Regions from separate parts of the Marinomonas sp. 5E14-1 genome, predicted to be linked through region 1. Evidence: predicted binding sites of a transcription regulator. Region 1 holds the regulator's gene; the other holds the start of a gene.
The links. The regulator LexA, encoded in region 1, represses DNA repair genes until DNA is damaged. The targets are predictions, from matches to a motif close to TACTGTNTANNTANACAGTA.
Positions count from the first base shown of each region.

Region 2: the regulator LexA is predicted to act here: its motif matches at 1,419-1,438, upstream of recN (DNA repair protein RecN).

Region 1 is NZ_JBDXMW010000010.1:101,369-116,739, reverse strand. It holds gene ABFY09_RS10870 (bifunctional helix-turn-helix transcriptional regulator/GNAT family N-acetyltransferase) at 1-804, shown strand, start outside; gene ABFY09_RS10865 (AzlC family ABC transporter permease) at 801-1,553, shown strand; gene ABFY09_RS10860 (AzlD domain-containing protein) at 1,550-1,873, shown strand; gene ABFY09_RS10855 (glutamine--tRNA ligase/YqeY domain fusion protein) at 2,016-3,689, shown strand; gene cysS (cysteine--tRNA ligase) at 3,694-5,076, shown strand; gene ABFY09_RS10845 (universal stress protein) at 5,148-5,582, opposite strand; gene ABFY09_RS10840 (hypothetical protein) at 5,647-6,138, shown strand; gene ABFY09_RS10835 (DNA topoisomerase I) at 6,143-6,922, opposite strand; gene topA (type I DNA topoisomerase) at 7,112-9,739, shown strand; gene ABFY09_RS10825 (DUF6586 family protein) at 9,736-10,203, shown strand; gene ABFY09_RS10820 (hypothetical protein) at 10,206-10,472, shown strand; gene lexA (transcriptional repressor LexA) at 10,541-11,161, opposite strand; gene dinG (ATP-dependent DNA helicase DinG) at 11,231-13,351, shown strand; gene ABFY09_RS10805 (DEAD/DEAH box helicase) at 13,472-14,833, shown strand; gene ABFY09_RS10800 (protein adenylyltransferase SelO) at 14,861-15,371, shown strand, end outside.
Region 2 is NZ_JBDXMW010000011.1:62,340-67,208, reverse strand. It holds gene recN (DNA repair protein RecN) at 1-1,392, opposite strand, end outside; gene ABFY09_RS11230 (GGDEF domain-containing protein) at 1,645-2,250, shown strand; gene grpE (nucleotide exchange factor GrpE) at 2,649-3,227, shown strand; gene dnaK (molecular chaperone DnaK) at 3,330-4,869, shown strand, end outside.

The DNA of each region.
Region 1 (15,371 bases):
CACCTAAGCCATCCGGCTGTTAGCAAGCAAACGGTGAAAATGCTAAAGGAAGATTTACTCGAGAAAGTGGCAGATGAGGATGACCAAAGGCGTTCATTGTTGAGTCTTTCTGAAAAAGGCTTAGATGCCATGAATAAAGTTGAGCCAGTATTGGAAGAAATGAAGGTGGTGATTGAGCAATTCACGGATTTTAGCAGTGATAACTTCATGGCGGGCTTAGCAGCATTAGAAGAAAGGGTTTTGAGCAAGGGTTTGGCAAATAAAGTAATAGACAGATTGTCGCCGTTCAATATTGTTGAGCTTGGTCGTCATCATGAAAAAAGCTTTTATGACCTCAATATGGCTTGGCTGGAGCGATATTTTCCTAGCCAGATTTCAGAGCATGATCTGGCGCTTTTAGAGAGCCCTTTAAAATACGCCTCTCAATATGATGGAAGAGTATGGGTCGCAACACGAGAAATGAATGAGCAAGATGTGGTGCTCGGCACGATTGTCTTAGTTTCCCATGATGATGGGCAAACAGGAGAAATTTTGAAGTTGTCCGTTGCAGAGCACTGCCAAGGTAAAGGTATTGCTCAGGCTTTGTTGTCTCATGTGATTGATTCTGCACAATCTGTGGGAATGGCGAAGTTAACACTCGAAACGGCTTCTTGCTTAACAGCGGCTAAGGGGCTTTATGATAAGAATGGCTTTGTTGAAATGCCTCCACCAAAACCTTCTTTATATGAAAGAGCGGATGTTTACATGGAAAAAATATTAAAAAAAAAGTTGAGAGGCTTCGCGGGAAGGGACGAGAATATATGAATACACGACAACACATGCAACGAGGGGTAGTGGTTTCCATGCCAATGATTCTCGGTGGTGTTCCTTTTGGTCTTTTGTTTGGCTCATTGGCTTCAAGTTATGGTTTGAGTCCATGGTTTGCTGTCGCTATGTCAGCTATTGTTTTTGCGGGCTCTGCTCAGTTTGTTGCGTTGGGATTGATTGCGATTCATGCGCCGATTTGGGTCATTGTTTCGACTACTTTTATTGTGAATCTTAGACATCTTTTGTATGCCGCTGATATGGTTAAATACGTGAAGCATTTGCCTATGTCCCTGCGCTTTATCATGGGTTTTGGTTTGGTTGATGAAACTTATGCTGCAGTGCGGCCTATGTATCAGATTGGCTCGGTCGATGAAAAAACAGGACATAAAGTGTATTTAGGCTCTTTTGTCGCGTTTTATCTGATGTGGAATACAACAACCATTTTAGGTGTTTTGTCTGGGGAGCTGATTCCGGGAATGAGCGAATGGGGATTGGAGTTTGCGATGGTGGCGACCTTTATTGGCATAATTACCCCGTATTTAAAACACAGCCCTTTTTGGTTTTGCATGTTAACGGCTGGCGTTTCTTCCATTGTGTTGTTTGAGTTGCCTAATAACCTTGGTTTGCTGGTATCTGCTGTGATTGGTGTTGTTGCTGGATATCTAGCAGATATAGCCATTGCTTCAGATCAATCGGTTCGTCCTCGCTCTGCAACAGATCAAACTGTGCAAGGAGATAAACAGTGAGCTTGCTAGAATCGGTTCTTATTATCTTGGGAATGTTTGTTGTGACCTTTGGTGTGCGATTTGTTTTGTTCGCACGAGCTCACAAGGTGGTTATGCCTGTCTTCGTGGAAAGGGCGCTGAAGTTTGTTCCTGTTGCTGTGTTGACTGCCATTATTACTCCGATGGTTTTTATGACGGAGAGGCAGATGAATATATCCATAAATAGCCCTTGGCTGGTTGGTGCTTTTGCCGCATTCGCTGTTGGAATTTGGCGGCAGCATCAACTATTGACCATCTTTGTTGGTGTGACTGTATTTTTTATCGCGAAATATACGCTTTAGTTTTCCGGCTTCATAATAAAAATTAAGAAAATAGGTAAAAGATTTAGTGTCTCAATATCCTATGGAAACCTAAATCATATATACTTGTCGGTCAAAGTAATCATTATCGTCAGACGAACATTTATCGGGACTTACATCTAACATGTCAGAAACGTCAAAACCAGGTAACTTCATTACCCAAATCATTGATAAAGATAACGAAGCCGGCAAGCACGGAGGAAAAGTACTTACTCGTTTTCCACCTGAGCCAAACGGCTATTTACATATTGGTCACGCTAAATCCATTTGCCTAAACTTTGGTTTGGCGCAACGTTACAATGGTCAATGTAATCTTCGTTTTGACGACACAAACCCTGAAAAGGAAAGTGTTGAATATATTGAATCTATCAAACGTGATGTTGAGTGGCTTGGCTTTGAATGGAAAGAAGAGCCAAAATTCGCTTCTGACTATTTTGATCAATTATTTGATTTTGCCGTACAGCTTATTCAAGCAGGCAAAGCCTACACTTGCGAACTGAATGCAGAGCAAATGCGTGAATACCGTGGCACCTTGAAAGAGCCAGGGAAAAACAGCCCATACCGCGATCGTAGCGTGGAAGAGAATATGGCTGTATTCATGGATATGAAGGCTGGCAAATACAAAGATGGTGAAGTGGTATTACGTGCCAAGATTGATATGGCAAGTCCTAACATTAACTTGCGTGATCCTATCATTTATCGTGTGCGCCATGTTCATCACCATCAAACTGGTGATAAATGGTGTGTGTACCCGATGTATGACTTCACCCACGGTTTATCCGATGCTTTAGAGCAAGTGACACATTCTATTTGTACATTGGAATTCCAAGATCACCGTCCTCTTTATGATTGGATTTTGGAAACGTTGGGAACATTTCACCCTCAACAAATCGAATTTGCTCGTTTGAACCTAAATTACACGGTAACAAGTAAACGTAAATTGAAGCAGCTGGTGGATGAAAATCATGTAAATGGTTGGAATGACCCTCGTATGCCGACAATTTCAGGTTTACGTCGTCGTGGTTACACAGCTAAATCTATCCGTAATTTCTGTGATCGTATTGGTGTGACCAAGTCCGACAGTGTGGTTGATGTTGGCATGTTAGAACATGCAATTCGTGAAGATTTAGATGCAAATGCGAACCGTGCCATGGTTGTGTTAAATCCAATCAAAGTAACGCTGACAAACTACCCAGAAGATAAAGAAGAAATCTTCACGGTAAATAACCATCCTAAAAACGAAGACGCGGGCGCGCGCGAAGTACCGTTCAGCAAAAATCTTTACATAGACGCAGCGGATTTCGCTGAAGTTCCCCCGCGTAAGTGGAAACGTTTAACGCTTGAAGGTGCGGTTCGTCTTCGTGGTGGATATGTAATTACCTGTGATGAAGCCATTAAAAACGAAGCGGGTGAAGTGGTTGAGCTACTTTGTCGTTACGATGAAAATACATTGGGTGTGAATCCAGAAGGCTATAAGCCAAAAGGCGTAATTCATTGGGTAAGTGCGAAACACGCTGTTGATACAAAAGTGAATCTTTACGATCGCTTGTTTGTTAACGAAGCCCCAGATGCTAATTACGAAGATAAAAGTTTCTTAGATTTTATTAACCCTGAATCTTTAACAACGATTGCTGCAGCAAAAGCAGAGCCATCATTGGTTGAATCAGAAAAGGGTCAAGGTTTTCAGTTTGAGCGAGAAGGCTACTTCTGTCGTGATTTAGAAGAAGACGGCATGGTATTTAATCGTACTGTCACATTGCGTGACTCTTGGGCAAAAATAGAAGCAAAAGGAAAATAAGCGCATGTTAAAGGTTTTTAATACCTTAAGTGGAAAGAAAGAAGTTTTCAAACCCATTGTAGAAGGCAAGGTCGGCATGTATGTCTGTGGTAATACAGTGTACGACTATTGTCATATTGGGCATGCGCGCGCCATGATTTCTTTTGACATTATTTCCCGTTTTATTCGCCACCTTGGTTATGAATTGAATTATGTGCGCAACATTACTGATGTTGAAGACAAAATTATAAAACGTGCTCAAGAGAACAATGAAACGCCAAAAGAATTAACGGAACGAATGATTGCTGCTCAGCAAGAAGATGAATTGCGCCTTGGTAATAAGATGCCTGATCGCGAGCCAAAAGCCACAGAATTCATGCAAGAAATCATTGATATGATTCAAACACTTGTAGAAAAAGGCTTTGCGTATCAAGGTACGTCTGGCGATGTTTATTATCGTGCAAGTGCGTTTAAAGAATATGGAAAGCTTAATAATCGTAAGCTTGAAGATATGTTGGCGGGCGCACGAATTGATGTAGAAGAAGCGAAAGAGCATCCGGCTGACTTTGTATTGTGGAAACAAACAAAAGAAGGTGAAGTATTTTGGTCTTCACCATGGGGAAATGGTCGCCCAGGTTGGCATATTGAATGTTCTGCTATGTCGACAAATTGCCTAGGTAGCCATTTTGATATTCATGGCGGTGGTCCTGATCTTAAATTCCCACATCATGAAAATGAAATTGCACAATCCGAAGCTTGCACAGGCGAAAAGTACGTAAATTACTGGATGCATTGTGGTGCTGTTCGTGTGAACAATGAAAAAATGTCTAAGTCCTTAGGTAACTTCTTCACAGTTCGAGATGTCTTGGCGAAGTTTAATCCTGAGGTGGTTCGTTATCTTATGGTGTCTAGCCAGTATCGCAGTGCGATTGATTATTCAGATCAGAGTTTGTTGGAAGCGAAAGTTGCTTTAGAGCGTCTTTATAATGCATTGCGTGATCAAAAGATCGCCGATACTTATACTCCTAGTGACTTCACAGGTCGCTTTGAAGAAGCTATGAAAGATGACTTTAATACACCTGTTGCGGTTTCTGTTTTGTTTGAATTGGTTCGTGAATTGAACAAGATGAAAACCGAAGATGCTGGGAAAGCGATTTCTCTTGCTGCTGAATTGCGCTTTTTGGCTGAATTGCTTGGCTTGTTGTATCAGGACCCTGAATACTTCTTGCAAAACAGTACTGTGTCAGAAGGCTTGAGTGAAGCAGATATACAGTCGCTAATTGAGCAGAGGGCTCAGGCGCGAAAAGACAAAAATTTTGCCCGTAGTGACGAGATTCGTGATGAGCTAACGAGCCAAGGAATTGAGTTGCTAGACAGTCGTGAAGGCACAACCTGGACGCGTAGCTAGGTAATCAAAAAAGGTGATGCAAGCGCATCACCTTTTTGCTTTGGATAGCTGTTTTGTCTATGTTTAGGTGCTTAGTCTTTGCTGACTTTAATAGCCAAGACGTCACATGGAGCGCCATGAAGAACCCCATTTGCGGTTGAACCAAGTAATAAGGCTAAACCGTGACGACAGTGGCTTCCAACAATAATGAGGTCCACTTGTTTTTCTTCGGCGATGCGGTGTATTTCACTCTCTATACCACCTTGAGTAATGCAGCTTTCTTTAAATGGAATAGATAATTGAGCTTCCAGAATAGAAATTCGTTCTTTGGCTGTTTCTTGAAGTTGAGATTGGATGTCTGTTATATCAATAGGTACATCACCACCATAAGCGTAGTTAAGTGACTCAATAACGTGAAGCATGATGAGTTCTGCGCCGGTTGCTTGGCACAATGCAACCGCCTTGTTGGCGACTTTGATACTTTCATCTGTTAGATCGACAGCGAGTAGAATTCTGTTATACATCATAGAAAACCTCCAAATTTACAAGATACTATTAACTTTAGTTTAAAACCCGAGAAAAACATTATTTATGACTGCTTTTATCGTTATCTTCATTACCTTGTCCTTAATGGGTTCGGCGCTGTGGGTTTTGCCTTCTAAAAAAGAGCGACATCGTATGGATTTACGTATGCAGGCTCGAAAACTTGGTCTTATTGTTCAGCTTACATCAATTGAATTGCCAGACAAGTGGGATAAATCAAAGGAAAGGTGTAAAGTTGTTGCTTATTCGTTTTATCGTGTAAAGGCGTTAACTTCTTTGCCAAAGGTTATTTGGCTGTTGCCTTATGAAGTGTGGAAGTATCAGGCTGTTGGAGATGGCTGGTGGTCTAGTGACAACATTGTTCTGACAGTGACATCGATTAAGACGTTAGAAAAATATGGCGCAATATTAAAGGCAATTGAAATTACGCCGGAGTCTGTTTCACTTTATTGGAATGAGGCTGCGGACAAAGAAGGACTGGAAGAGCTTGCTAAGATGATTTTCTCATTGACTGACATTTCATCTGTTCTAAATAAATAAGCTTTTAAAGTTCTTCTTTTTCAGACTCTTGTGTGCTTGTTTTATTGTTATCAATATTTTGAATTAAGCCCCCAAGTGCTTCCTCTGGATTGTCGCTGTTTTTAATGGCTTCAATCTGCGGAGAGAGAATGGCTTTCATGCGATCTGTGACAAAAGTGTTTAAGATTTTCTTTTCAGGTCGCTCCACTGAGTCTGATTTGATGTGTGAAAGAATAACGCCATAAAGAGTTTGTGCTACACGCATGTCACCATCGTCAAAGTTTTTGTTGGCTTGAACGAGCTGACGGTTTAATTGAAGCCATAGATTTAACCATCTTAGATAATCATAGCAAGCTTGATAATGGGTGTTACTGATTCTGCCTTTCCTGCGTAGGTAAAGTAGTAGCTTGGCAAGTTTGGTTAAACGCTCTTTTAAATTACTCTTTTCTTGAAAATTTAATATTTCTGGTTCGGGGCTAAACTCAATGGCGTCACTGTTTTGCCCTTCTTCTGCTTTGGCAATACGAATTTCTGTTTTTTCTGGGTCATCAGAATACTGTAGAAGCTCGCGAAGTGTGTCTAGATAAAAATCATAAAGAACATCCGTTGCTATGGTATCTGTGTTAATGTCCTTGATACCTCTGATGTGTTGTTCAATGCGATCGGCTCTATTTGATAGATGTAATTGTTTTACTCGGCGTGCCGTTATCTCTTTTTCTTTTTGATGTGCGCGTGATCCAATGATCACAGATAAGATGACTATGATGATTAAAAAGGCAATTGTTAAAATTTGAAGCGTAGCCATGATTGTCCTTAAGCAATGAATTCAGTATGTTAAATAAGAAATACTAAGTTCAGCAAGATATAATATGAGAAACAATACAGGGATCGCTTGTCATATAAAAGGTGTTTGCTTAATATCAGCGCCCCAAGAGATTAAACTTCGTGCAATGTGGATTTGCAGACCTAATTTATAAAAGGCTTACACAGTTCAATGGGAAAATCACTGGTTATCGTGGAATCGCCAGCTAAGGCGAAAACCATAAACAAATATCTGGGCAATGACTTTATTGTTAAATCGAGTGTAGGGCACATTCGAGACCTGCCAACAGGTACAACTTCCTCATCAACGCCTCAGGAGCGTGCAAAGCAGGCTGCGTTGACGCGTAAAATGAGCCCAGAGGAAAAGATTGCATATAAAAGTGCTAAATCTAGAAAGCAGTTGATTGCCAGAATGGGGGTTGATCCAGAAAATCATTGGAAAGCCCATTATGAAGTTCTTCCTGGCAAGGAAAAGGTTGTCGATGAATTAAAACGCTTAGCTAAAAATGCTGACACTATCTATCTTGCGACCGATTTGGATAGAGAGGGTGAGGCGATTGCTTGGCATTTGCGTGAAGCTATTGGTGGTGACGATAGCCGATATAAGCGAGTGGTCTTCAATGAAATTACAAAAAAAGCCATTACAGCAGCTTTTGATACACCTTCTGAATTAGACTTGAATCGTGTTAACGCTCAACAAGCACGTCGATTCTTGGATCGCGTTGTTGGTTTCATGGTATCTCCTTTATTATGGGCGAAAGTAGCTCGCGGCTTGTCTGCTGGTCGAGTTCAATCCGTTGCAGTTCGTTTGATCGTTGAGCGAGAAAAAGAAATTCGAGCTTTCATTCCTGATGAATTTTGGGAGTTGGATGCTATGTTGGCAACACCTTCGAAAGAAGTGATCAAGTTCGAAGCAACCAAATATCAGAGCAAAGAATATCGACCAGTCAATCAGGCTCAATCTGATGAGCATGTTGGCCGTTTAGAGAAAGCCAAATACCTAGTTAGCAGCCGAGAAGATAAACCGACGACGAGTAAGCCGTCTGCACCATTTATTACTTCAACACTTCAGCAGGCTGCCAGCACGCGTTTAGGTTACGGTGTTAAGAAGACCATGATGTTGGCCCAAAGGCTTTATGAAGCGGGTTACATCACTTATATGCGTACAGACTCGACAAACTTGAGTGCCGATGCGGTTGAGGCATTGAGGGGCTATATCTCAACTCATTTTGGCGAAGCTTATTTACCAGCAGAACCTATTCGTTACAGCAGCAAAGAAGGGGCGCAAGAAGCCCATGAAGCGATTCGACCTTCTGATGTAAATGTGCGAGTGGATGATTTGCTCGGTATGGAAAAAGACTCTCACCGCTTATATGACTTAATTCGCAGTCAATTTATGGCGTGTCAGATGACGCCTGCAGAGTATACTTCGACCACAATTACAGTAACCAGTGGTGAATACGAGTTTAAAGCAAAAGGCCGAATTTTACGTTTTGATGGTTACACCCGTGCCATGCAAACGGTTGTCAAAAAAGGTGAAGATAATATCCTACCTGATGTAGGTAAAGGTGAATATCTCGATTTAAAAGAGCTTTTACCAGAGCAGCACTTTACTAAACCAATTGCGCGCTTCAGTGAAGCAAGTTTGGTAAAAGAGCTTGAAAAGCGTGGTATCGGCCGACCTTCTACATACGCCTCTATTATTTCGACGATTCAAGACCGAGGGTATGTTCGTGTTGAGAATCGCCGTTTTTATGCTGAAAAAATGGGTGATATCGTTACTGAGCGTCTAGTAGACAGCTTTAGTTCACTGATGAATTTCAGTTTTACAGCGCAAATGGAAGAGCAACTCGACGATATTGCAGAAGGCCACAAAGACTGGATTAAAACGCTTAACGCATTTTATAAAGACTTTAGTGGTGTTTTGGCGAAAGCAGAGTCGCCTGAAGGTGGTATGATGCTGAACGAGCCAACGCCGACGGATGTTGAGTGTCCTACTTGTTCTCGTCCTATGCAAATTCGTACGGCCAGCACAGGTGTATTTATGTCTTGTTCTGGTTACGCTTTACCACCAAAAGAACGCTGTAAGGCAACGATCAACCTAGTTCGTGGTGATGAAGCGGTTGCCGTTGACGACGAAGAAGGTGAATCTAAAGCACTTATTAATAAGCAACGTTGTAAGATTTGTGGCTCTGCAATGGACAGCTATTTGATGGATGAAAAACGCAAACTGCATGTTTGTGGTAACAACCCATCTTGTTCTGGTTATGAAGTGGAGAAAGGCACATTCAAAATTAAAGGTTACGATGGTCCTGTTATTGAGTGCGATAAATGTTCTGCTGATATGCAGCTTAAAACAGGTCGATTTGGTAAGTATTTTGGTTGTACCAATGAAGATTGTAAAAACACTCGTAAGCTCTTGAAGAGTGGTGAAGCTGCGCCTCCGAAAATGGACCCTGTGCCAATGCCTGATTTAGCATGTGTCAAGGTGGAAGACCATTACATATTGCGTGATGGCGCGACAGGCTTATTCCTTGCGGCAAGTCAGTTTCCTCGAAAACGAGAAACACGTGCACCATTAGTGAAAGAATTGCTACCGTACATGGATCAAATTGATCCTAAATACCATTTCTTTGCAAAGGCGCCAGTTGCTGACTCAGAAGGTCGACCAACCATTATTCGTTATAGCCGTAAAACCAAAGAACAATATGTTATGACGGAAGAGGAAGGGAAACCGACTGGCTGGAAGGCCTTTTATGTTGGCTCTAAATGGGCCATCGAGGAAGGCAAAAAGAAATGAGTGGTGTTAGTTTAGCAAGTTTAACTAATCAGAAAATTGATACAGCAAGACGTTTTATTCAACAAAGCCAAGATATAGGTGAGAAGTGGTTAAGTGTTGGGCTAGAAAGTTCAGCAATATTTCAACTTAAAAGTGCGTTGAATGGCTTGTTGAAGGAAATTTCATCTGCTTATTCGCTGTCAGGTTCTTTGACGGTTTCTGTGCTTATGAAAGAGGCAGAATCCAAACACATGGTTGTGCCGGCATTGAGTGAATTGGCCGATTTATGTGATCGCAAAGATTCTTGGTGTGCTCAATTGGAGCAGGCTTACCTTGCTCAGTTGGAGTGTCGTGCTACTGTGTCAGTTATGAGCAGTAATAACCTTATTGGTCGTGGCAACGATGCGGGCGCTTCAGTGGGTTTCTATTTGGCGAATTTAGCTGAGTTGATTTTGCGTTTTAGAGAAGAGTCATCAGAGTATTGAATATGAAAGAGTCCTACCTAGAAATTGTTGAGCTGGAGAACGGTGATATTGTGCTGAGACCAGCCAGTGAAGATGGTGAGGAAACAACACCGCTAGCAACATTGCAAATATCAGACGACACTCGATCTTATTTGAAAGATCGTTACTTCGAACTGGCAAAGTGCATGTTTCATGCAGGCATTGATTATGTTTACTCAGATGAGTCTTTTTTTGATGAAGGTGCTGAATATCTTGATAATGAAGAGTTTCGACCAAAAATTCTGCATTAATTGATCGTTAGTTGTTATTTAGAAAAGCGAAGCAAATGCTTCGCTTTTCTATTGGTGCTGACAAACTTTTAAAGGCCTTGTCTTATTACGCCGACAGACAGCCCTTCAATGGCAAAGTCTTCGCTTTCGAGGTCAACAATGATGTCATTGTATTCTTCGTTTTCAGGAATTAGGCGAACAATGCTGCCTTTTTGCTCAAAGCGTTTTACTGTTACTTCATCACCGATGCGTGCAACGACTACTTGGCCATTGTGTACAGTATTGGTTTTGTGAACAGCAAGAAGGTCGCCTTCCATTATGCCGATATTCTTCATGCTGGTTCCTGAGACCGAAAGGAAGTAATCCGCCTGAGGTGAAAACATATTGGCTGGAATGTTGACATGTGAGTCAATGTTCTCTTGAGCAAGAATAGGGTAGCCGGCGGCAACTTTTCCAATGATTGGTAAGCCTAAGTCCTCTGGCTCGTCATTGGAGGTTTCTTCAATGAGGCGAATCCCACGAGAGGCGCCAGATAGCATTTCAATCGCCCCCTTTTTTGATAAGGCTTTTAAATGCTCTTCGGCAGCATTGGGTGATTTAAACCCAAGGCGACGGGCGATTTCTGCTCTAGTAGGTGGAAACCCTGTTTCATTAATAAATTCACGAATGGTTTCTAGTACGTCAGATTGTCTTTTGGTTAATTTAATCATAAGGAGTCTGGTTGTTTATACAGTAACTGTTATTATATACAGCATTCTTAACTAATCTCAATGATATAAATGCTTTCAGACGAACTAAAAAAACAAATTCAACTCGCATACCGTGCTTCTTTGGATGCGAAGTCCCATAAACCAAGGGCTGGACAGCGCCAAATGATAGGTGCTATCGCTCGTACATTAGGGAATATTAAGCAAGGCACGGAAGGCGAGAGGCTGGATGAAAAGCATGTTGCTGTTGTTGAGGCTGGAACAGGAACCGGTAAAACGCTTTCATATTGTCTTGCCGCCATTCCAATTGCGAAAGCACGTGGTTTAAAACTGGTCATTTCAACAGCGACGGTTGCGCTGCAAGAGCAGATTCTCCACAAAGAGTTGCCTGACCTACTTGAGCATACCGAGTTGAATTTCAAATATACCTTAGCCAAAGGGCGAGGCCGGTATTTGTGTTTGAATAATCTAGAGGGTTTTTTAAGCTCAGAAGAACAAGCTATTGATGATATGTTTGCAGGGCTTTTTGAGCAGCATTTACAGTCGGATGATGTGAATACCGCTTTGTATCAAGAAATGGATGCGGCGTTAGAAAAAGGTAGCTGGGACGGCGATAAAGATAATTGGGAAGGTGTTATTCGTGAGCAAGATTGGCGCCGTTTAACCACAGACCATCAGCAGTGTACGAATCGAAATTGTGCTAATTATTCAGTGTGCCCATTTTTTAAAGCGAGAGCCGAAATTGAAGTGGCTGATGTAATTATTGCAAACCATGATTTGGTTTTAGCGGATTTATCCCTTGGTGGTGCGATTTTGTCAGCACCGAAAGAAACAATTTATGTGTTTGATGAAGGTCATCATTTGCCAGATAAGGCGATTGGTCATTTCCGTCATGAAGTTAGATTGCAGCAGAGTATTGTTTGGCTTCGTCAATTGGAAAAGAATCTTGTTAATCTCAAGCAAGAACTAACAGATGATGTCAGTTTAACAGGTCAGCTTTTACTTAAAATTCCTCAGCAAATACAAAGTATTGTCAACTTTATTCAATATGCCCAACAAGGTTTAGCTCCTTATATTCAAGGTTTAGGGTTGGACCAGGAAAACAATCAGCATCGTTTTGAGTTTGGTTTAATACCAGATGAGCTGCGCCAATTGGCTTACAGCCTACAAACCTCTTATCAGAAACTATTTAACAACATCGAAAGCATTCAGGATGAATGTAAGAAAACCAAGCAAAATGAAGGTATGGGAATTACGCCGGAAACAGCAGAAACTTGGCAGCCAATATTGGGCGTGATTTTGGGTAGATTGGAGCAATCGGTCAGTTTGTGGCGGTTATATTCTATAGTTGATGACCAAAATTATCCGCCTAATGCTCGTTGGTTGGTTTTATCTGGACAAGGCATGGAGCAGGATATCGAACTTGGTGGTTCTCCTATTTTGGCGGCAAACACACTGAGACAGCAACTTTGGGATAAGTGCTTTGGCGCTGTGGTGACTTCTGCAACACTGACGGCACTCAACCAGTTTCATCGCTTTAATATGCGCTCCGGTGTTCCCCTTGAAAGTGAATATTTGCGAGTATTGAGCCCATTTGATTTTCAAGAAAACGGCTTGTTGATCGTTCCTGATATGGAGAATGAGCCAAACCGCGTTGAGCAACATACGGCAGAAATTATTGCTTATGTAAATAAATCAGTAGATATTGCAAAAGGCAGTCTAGTTCTGTTTTCTTCGCGTCGACAAATGGAAGAAGTGTCTTTGTCTCTATCTGATAAGTTGAAAGAAATTTTACTTATGCAAGGAGAGCAATCCAAGCGCGTTATTCTGGATTCTCATAAATCACGGATTGATGACGGCAAAGGAAGTTTATTATTCGGCTTGGCTAGTTTTGCTGAAGGTGTTGATTTACCTGGAAATTACTTAACAAGAGTCTATATTGCTAAAATTCCGTTTGCGGTTCCGGACGACCCTGTTGAGGCAACTCTGGCGGAATGGATTCAAAAACGTGGCGGTAACCCATTTATGGAAATTACTATTCCTGATGCATCTTTGAGGTTGGTTCAAGCAACTGGTCGTTTATTGAGAAATGAAAAAGACTCTGGTGAAATCCATATATTAGATAAGCGCTTAAAGACAAAGCGTTATGGGGCTCAATTAATTAGTAGTTTGCCGCCTTATCGATATCAATGAACACACCAGACAAAAAGCAAAGGGTGATAAAGCCTTGTCAATTAGGTACACTCCTTACACAAATGTTTATCATCAAAAACATATAACCTTAAAACATTATAGAAGCGTATAGATTCCAATATGGAAAACCAAAATCAAGAAGTGTCATCAGAAAAAACAGTAAAACCTAAGCGTAGCCGCCGTCCAAATAAGCGCCCTCGAAACAACAGTGAAAAGCCAGTAAACGCAAAAGACTCTCAAACTCCTGATTCCGTTGATGAGGCTCAGAGTGGTTCTAAAAAAGCTTCAATTTGGTCTATTGAAGACTTTCCAGTAGCGGAAGTTGAGGGTAAGTTGCGCTTTCATGATTTAAACCTTCCTGATCGTGTTTTGAAGTCTATTTCTGAAATGGGATTTGAGTACTGCAGCGAAATTCAAGCGGAAACATTGCCGATGACCTTGCAGGGCTATGACATTATTGGTCAAGCTCAAACAGGTACAGGCAAAACAGCGGCTTTCCTAATCGCTATGATCAGTGACTTCTTAGATTACCCATTAGAAGAAAAACGTGCGAATAACTTGGCGCGTGGTTTGATTATTGCTCCGACTCGTGAATTGGCGTTGCAGATTGCCGATGAAGCTGAAAAGCTAACGTCAAACTGTCATTTGAATGTTGTTTCATTAGTGGGTGGTTTGAGTTATGAAAAGCAAAAAATTGCTTTAGAAACTGAGAATGTTGATATCTTAGTGGCGACTCCGGGGCGATTATTGGATTTTGCTCGAAATCGTAAAGTGCTTTTGAATAAAGTGGAGTGCCTTGTTTTAGATGAAGCGGACCGTATGTTGTCTATGGGCTTCATTCCAGATGTGAAAAGCATTATTCGCATGACACCGCATAAAGAAACACGACAAACTATGCTGTTCAGTGCAACTTTCCCTAAAGACGTGCAAGCATTGGCTCAACAATGGACTTACTTCCCGAAAGAAGTGTCTGTTGTGCCAAAGGAAGCGACAAACAAAAACATTGAGCAAGTTATTTATACTGTGGAAGCAGATCAGAAATGGCCTGTCTTGAAGCAGTTGATTGAAGAAAATGGTGGTCAACGTACTATCATATTTGCCAATCGCCGCGACGAAACTCGTGACCTTTTTGAACGTTTGCGTAAAGCGAATATTAACTGCGCTATTTTATCTGGTGAAGTGGCTCAGGATAAGCGCGTCAAAACCCTGAAGAACTTCAAAGAAGGTTCTATTCAAGTGCTTGTTGCGACTGATGTGGCAGGGCGAGGCATTCACGTAGACAACGTTGAGCTGGTTGTGAACTATGCTTTACCTGAAGATCCAGAAGATTATGTTCACCGTATTGGTCGAACGGGTCGTGGTGGTGAATTAGGTAAATCCGTTAGCTTCGCAAGTGAAGATGACGCCTTTATGATTCCGGAAATAGAAAGAGTTGTCGGTGAGAGTATCCGTTGTGAATATATGGTGGATATGTCTCAATAAACATCGCTTACTTTTTAGTGAGATAAGATGAACTTAGAACATCACTTTTCAATGTTGGGCGATATGTTTTCATCGAAAACAGTCGTTCAACCACTTCTTGAGCAGCGATTGGTTGAATTTAATCAGTCGCTCGCCACGTTTTTATTCATCGATATCAAGTCCTCCCAAACCAAGCGTTTATTGAGTGGTGAAGATGCAGCGCCTCATAGTTTAAGTATGGTTTACGCTGGTCATCAGTTTGGTGGTTTTTCTCCTCAACTTGGCGACGGGCGAGGTGTATTGCTAGGAGAAGTTCGAGGTCAAGACAGTCTTTTATACGATTTGCATATGAAAGGTGCAGGGCCCACGCCTTATTCTCGTCGCGGTGATGGTCGTGCAGTGCTGCGCTCCTGTATTCGTGAGTATTTGGCGAGTGAAGCGATGGCCGCTTTGTCTATCCCAACTTCTCGTGCTTTAGGGCTTTATGATAGTCGTGAGGCGGTTTATCGTGAGCAGCCAGAAGCTGGCGCTATGTTGTTGAGAGTGGCTCAAGGGCACA
Region 2 (4,869 bases), on a different contig from region 1:
GATACCCACATCTACTTCATCGAATACTAAGGTTGGGATAATAGAAGTATGCGCTGTAACCACTTGAATGCCCAAACTGATGCGAGACAATTCGCCACCTGATGCAACTTTCCGTAAAGGTTGAGCGGGTTGTCCTGGGTTAGAAGCAATCATGTATTCTATGTCTTCAAAACCATTCGCTGTGACTTGGTTTAATGGTTGGCATTGAATAAAGAATCGAGCATGAGGCATGCCTAGACCATGAATTTGCTCTTCTACTTTTTTAGCTAAATTGTCTTTGGCTATGATGCGTTTTTCTGTCAAGGTTGTAGCCAATGCTGTGAGTGTTTCGTAGGCTTGTTCTTCTTTTTCTTTCAACGCTTCTAGGCTTTCTTCGCTGCCTTGCAGTCCTTCTAACTCTTCTTCAACGCTTTCTCTCAGTGGCACTAGAGCTTCTGGTAAGACTCTATGTTTGCGTGCTGTATCATAGATGTCAGACAAACGTTGTTCGATTTCCGCTAATCGTTCTGGGTCTTGCTCTAGGGTATCTTGGTAATGATGTAAGCTGTCCGCGGCTTCTTGTGCTTGAATGAGAGCGTCGTTCATCATTTCCAGCGCACTTTCTAGCTCTTTTGTTGCAGGGCTAATTTGGCTTGCGGTGCTAAGGGCTTGATTCAGTAGCGAGCAAATATTGCCTTCGTCGCTATCAATTAAAATATTGCTGGCTTGATAGGCTTTTAATTGAGAGTCGGCAATATTGGATAAGAAGCTCTGCTCGCTTTCTAGAGATTCAATTTCGCCTTCTTTTAAATCAAGGCGTTGCAGCTCTTGTGCTTGGTAGGACAGAAGTTGAACTTTCGCGTCTTGTTCTGAAGATCGGCTCTGTTTTGCTGACAGTTCTTCTTTTAACTGTCGCCAAGTCGCATATTGTACGCTAACTTTTTTTGCTAAATCGGTGAGTTGTCCATAAGCATCTAGTTGTTGTCTTTGAGCATTTTTCTTAAGTAGCGACTGGTGTTCGTGTTGACCATGAATATCGACTAGATGACTGCCGACTTCTTTTAAGTCACTCAAAGTACACGGGCGGCCATTAATATAGGCTTTTGAGCGCCCCTCTTTACTAATGACACGCCGTAAGATGCAATGCTGATCGTGCTCTAGGTCTCTCTCTTCAAGCCATTCATGTACGTGTGGATAATGCTGTATATCGAAGCTCGCACTGATATCGGCTTTTTTCTCTCCGTGCCTGACGACAGCAGCATCCGTACGATCGCCTAAACAAAGGGATAAAGCATCCACCATGATGGATTTACCTGCACCGGTTTCACCTGAAATAACCGTCATACCTTGTTTAAATTCAAGCTCCAAGGCTTCAACAATCGCGAAATTGGAAATAGCAATGCTAGTCAGCATAGAGGGCTCCAAAAGAGAAAAAATACATATGGTTATTTATACAGTACTTGGCTGTTTTTTGACAAGTGTTAGAGAGAGTTATTTCTTTTTTTTATCCTTTGTAAAGGGCTTAATAATTTTGGCTGATGTTTAAATAAACAGGGTAGTGTTGTGTGTCTAGTTAACATATTGAGAGCATAAGGCTATTACAACTCCTTAACTTATGTGGCCGCGATTCCTGAGTGGGATTGGGTTGTTGGATTGAATGTTGATATGACAGTGTTACAAGCTGTAATAGAGAAAAACCAACAAGAGCTGAATGATAGATTGCAGTCGAGCATTTTGAATATATTGTCGTTAATGTTTGGCTTGGGGTTACTTGGAGTTCTGTTGGCGCATTATACGATTAAGCGGATTCGGCGAGGTATCGAGTTTTTCTCAGATCATATACAAAAAAGCTCCGCACGAATGAATCTAATTAATCATGACGATGTGACTTATCAAGAGTTTGACGACCTTGCTAAAGTCTTTAATGAAAAGACGGAAAAGATTAATACATTGCTGCATCAAGATGACTTAACGGGCTTGTTTAACCGACGTTTTGTTGACGCTCAGCTGCAAGCCTTATTGAGCTCTCCTGTATCCGATCAACAATCGTTGGCATTAATTCTCTTTGATATTGATCACTTCAAAAGAATTAATGATGAGTACGGTCACTTGGTTGGAGATGATGCTCTATGTGAAATAGCAAAATGTATCCAATCACAAACCCGTAAACAGGACTTTGTTGGGCGCTTTGGCGGAGAAGAAATACTTGTTGCTTTACTAGACACCTCTAATGATGAGGCGTTCGCCTTGGTCGAGCGTATTCGACAATAAAGTCGAGAGCTTAACTATAGAAGGTATTGATCGAGTGATTACTGTTAGTGGAGGAACCAGCTGCCGATCTGGGGGAACTCCAGATAAAATGCTCACTGAAGCAGATAATAAGTTGTATCAAGCAAAGGAAAGTGGTCGCAACAGAATAGTATCGTGACAATTTATTATTATCGAACCTTAGGTTTTTTTGTTCTGTTAAATATTAAGGGCTGCTGTTTCAGCTTTTTTTATGCTTGTTTTTATTCAGTTTTTTTTACCTGTAGTTTTCCTTTTTTACGCTTTATAAATGAAGTTGAAAAATCCCATAAAATTAATATGGTTTTAGTGTTGAAAGGCAAAAAGCTGTCCCCATATAACCAGCACAGAGAATCAATTATTTCTGTTATTTGGAGTGCACCATGAGTGAACAGCAAAAAAATCCTAACCTAGAAGCGGAGCAAGATTTGAAAAGCGAAACACAGAACGACACAGTGGAAGAGATTTTAGAGCCTGAGGTTGAGGTTTTAGAAGAAGTCGCTGAAAACGATGAATTAGCAAAAGCATTAGAAGAAGTTGCGCAATATAAAGAAGCGGCACTTCGTGCTCAAGCAGACTCGCAAAATGTGCGTCGTCGAGCAGAGCAAGACGTTGAAAAAGCACATAAATTCGGCGTTGAAAAATTTGCTAAGTCCATTATTAATGTTGCAGATAACCTAGAGCGTGCTCTAGCGTCAGAAACAGCGACAGGTGAAGCAGACCCTCTTCGTGAAGGTGTTGAATTAACCCTGAAAGATTTGATTGAAACGTTGGCACGCTTTGAAGTGAAAGTCGTTGACCCACATGGCGAACCTTTCAGTCCAGAACTGCATCAAGCTATGACAATGGTACCTAATCCAGAGTTAGAGCCGAATACAGTTATGGATGTTGTACAGAAAGGCTATACGCTTCATGGACGTCTTTTACGCCCAGCAATGGTTGTTGTTTCAAGCGCAGCATAAATTAGAGTGTCATTTTTTTGACGCTCAGTGCTTGAAATACTCAGAAGCGCACCCAAATACAGAATTATTAACGTAATAAACAAAATATTGGAGATACAAACCATGGGTAAAATCATTGGTATTGACTTAGGTACAACGAACTCTTGTCTAGCAGTATTAGACGGCGAAAAAGCACGCGTAATTGAAAATGCAGAAGGCGATCGCACAACGCCTTCGATTGTTGCCTTTGCTGAAGACGGCGAAGTATTGGTTGGTCAATCTGCAAAACGTCAAGCAGTAACAAACCCAACAAACACTTTGTTTGCTGTTAAGCGTTTGATTGGTCGTAAGTTTAAAGACGACGTTGTACAGAAAGACATCTCTATGGTGCCGTACAAAATCGTTTCAGCTGATAATGGCGATGCTTGGGTAGAAATCAAAGGCGATAAGAAAGCGCCACCACAAGTATCTGCTGAAGTTCTTAAGAAAATGAAGAAAACAGCTGAAGATTATCTAGGTGAGAGCGTAAGTGAAGCGGTTATCACGGTTCCTGCTTACTTCAATGACTCCCAACGTCAAGCAACAAAAGATGCGGGTAAAATCGCTGGTCTAGAAGTAAAGCGTATCATCAACGAGCCTACAGCAGCGGCATTGGCTTACGGCTTAGACAAAAGTACTGGCGATTCTACAATCGCTGTATATGACCTTGGTGGTGGTACATTCGATATCTCTATCATCGAAATCGCAGATGTAGATGGTGAGAAACAGTTCGAAGTATTGTCTACAAATGGTGATACTTTCCTAGGTGGTGAAGATTTCGACATGCGCGTTATCGAGTTCTTAGCAGACGAATTTAAGAAACAGTCTGGTATCGATTTGCATAATGATCCGTTGGCTCTACAGCGTTTGAAAGAAGCGGGTGAAAAAGCGAAAGTTGAGTTGTCTTCTGCGTCACAAACAGAAGTGAACTTACCTTACATCACAGCGGACGCGACTGGCCCTAAACACTTGAACGTGAAATTGACTCGTTCTAAGTTGGAGTCTTTGGTTGAAGATCTAGTATTGAACTCACTTGAGCCTTGCCGTAAAGCGCTTAAAGATGCTGAGCTTTCTGCGTCTGAGATCGATGAAGTTATCTTGGTTGGTGGTCAAACACGTATGCCATTGGTTCAAACGAAAGTAACTGAGTTCTTCGGTAAAGAGCCACGTAAAGACGTAAACCCTGATGAAGCGGTTGCTATTGGTGCTTCTATTCAAGGTGCGGTATTAGCTGGTGACGTAAAAGACGTTCTTCTTCTTGACGTAACGCCGTTGTCTCTAGGTATCGAAACAATGGGTGGTGTAATGACTGCCTTGATCGAGAAAAACACAACGATTCCGACTAAGAAATCTCAAACGTTCTCGACAGCAGAAGATAACCAGAATGCGGTAACGATTCACGCGGTACAGGGTGAACGTAAGCAAGCGGCTCAAAACAAATCTCTAGGTCGTTTTGACTTGGCTGATATTCCACCGGCTCCACGTGGTGTACCTCAAATCGAAGTAAGCTTCGATATCGATGCCAACGGTATCTTGAGTGTTTCAGCGAAAGACAAAGCAACAGGTAAAGAGCAGTCTATCGTAATCAAAGCGTCTTCTGGTTTGAGTGATGAAGAAGTTGAAC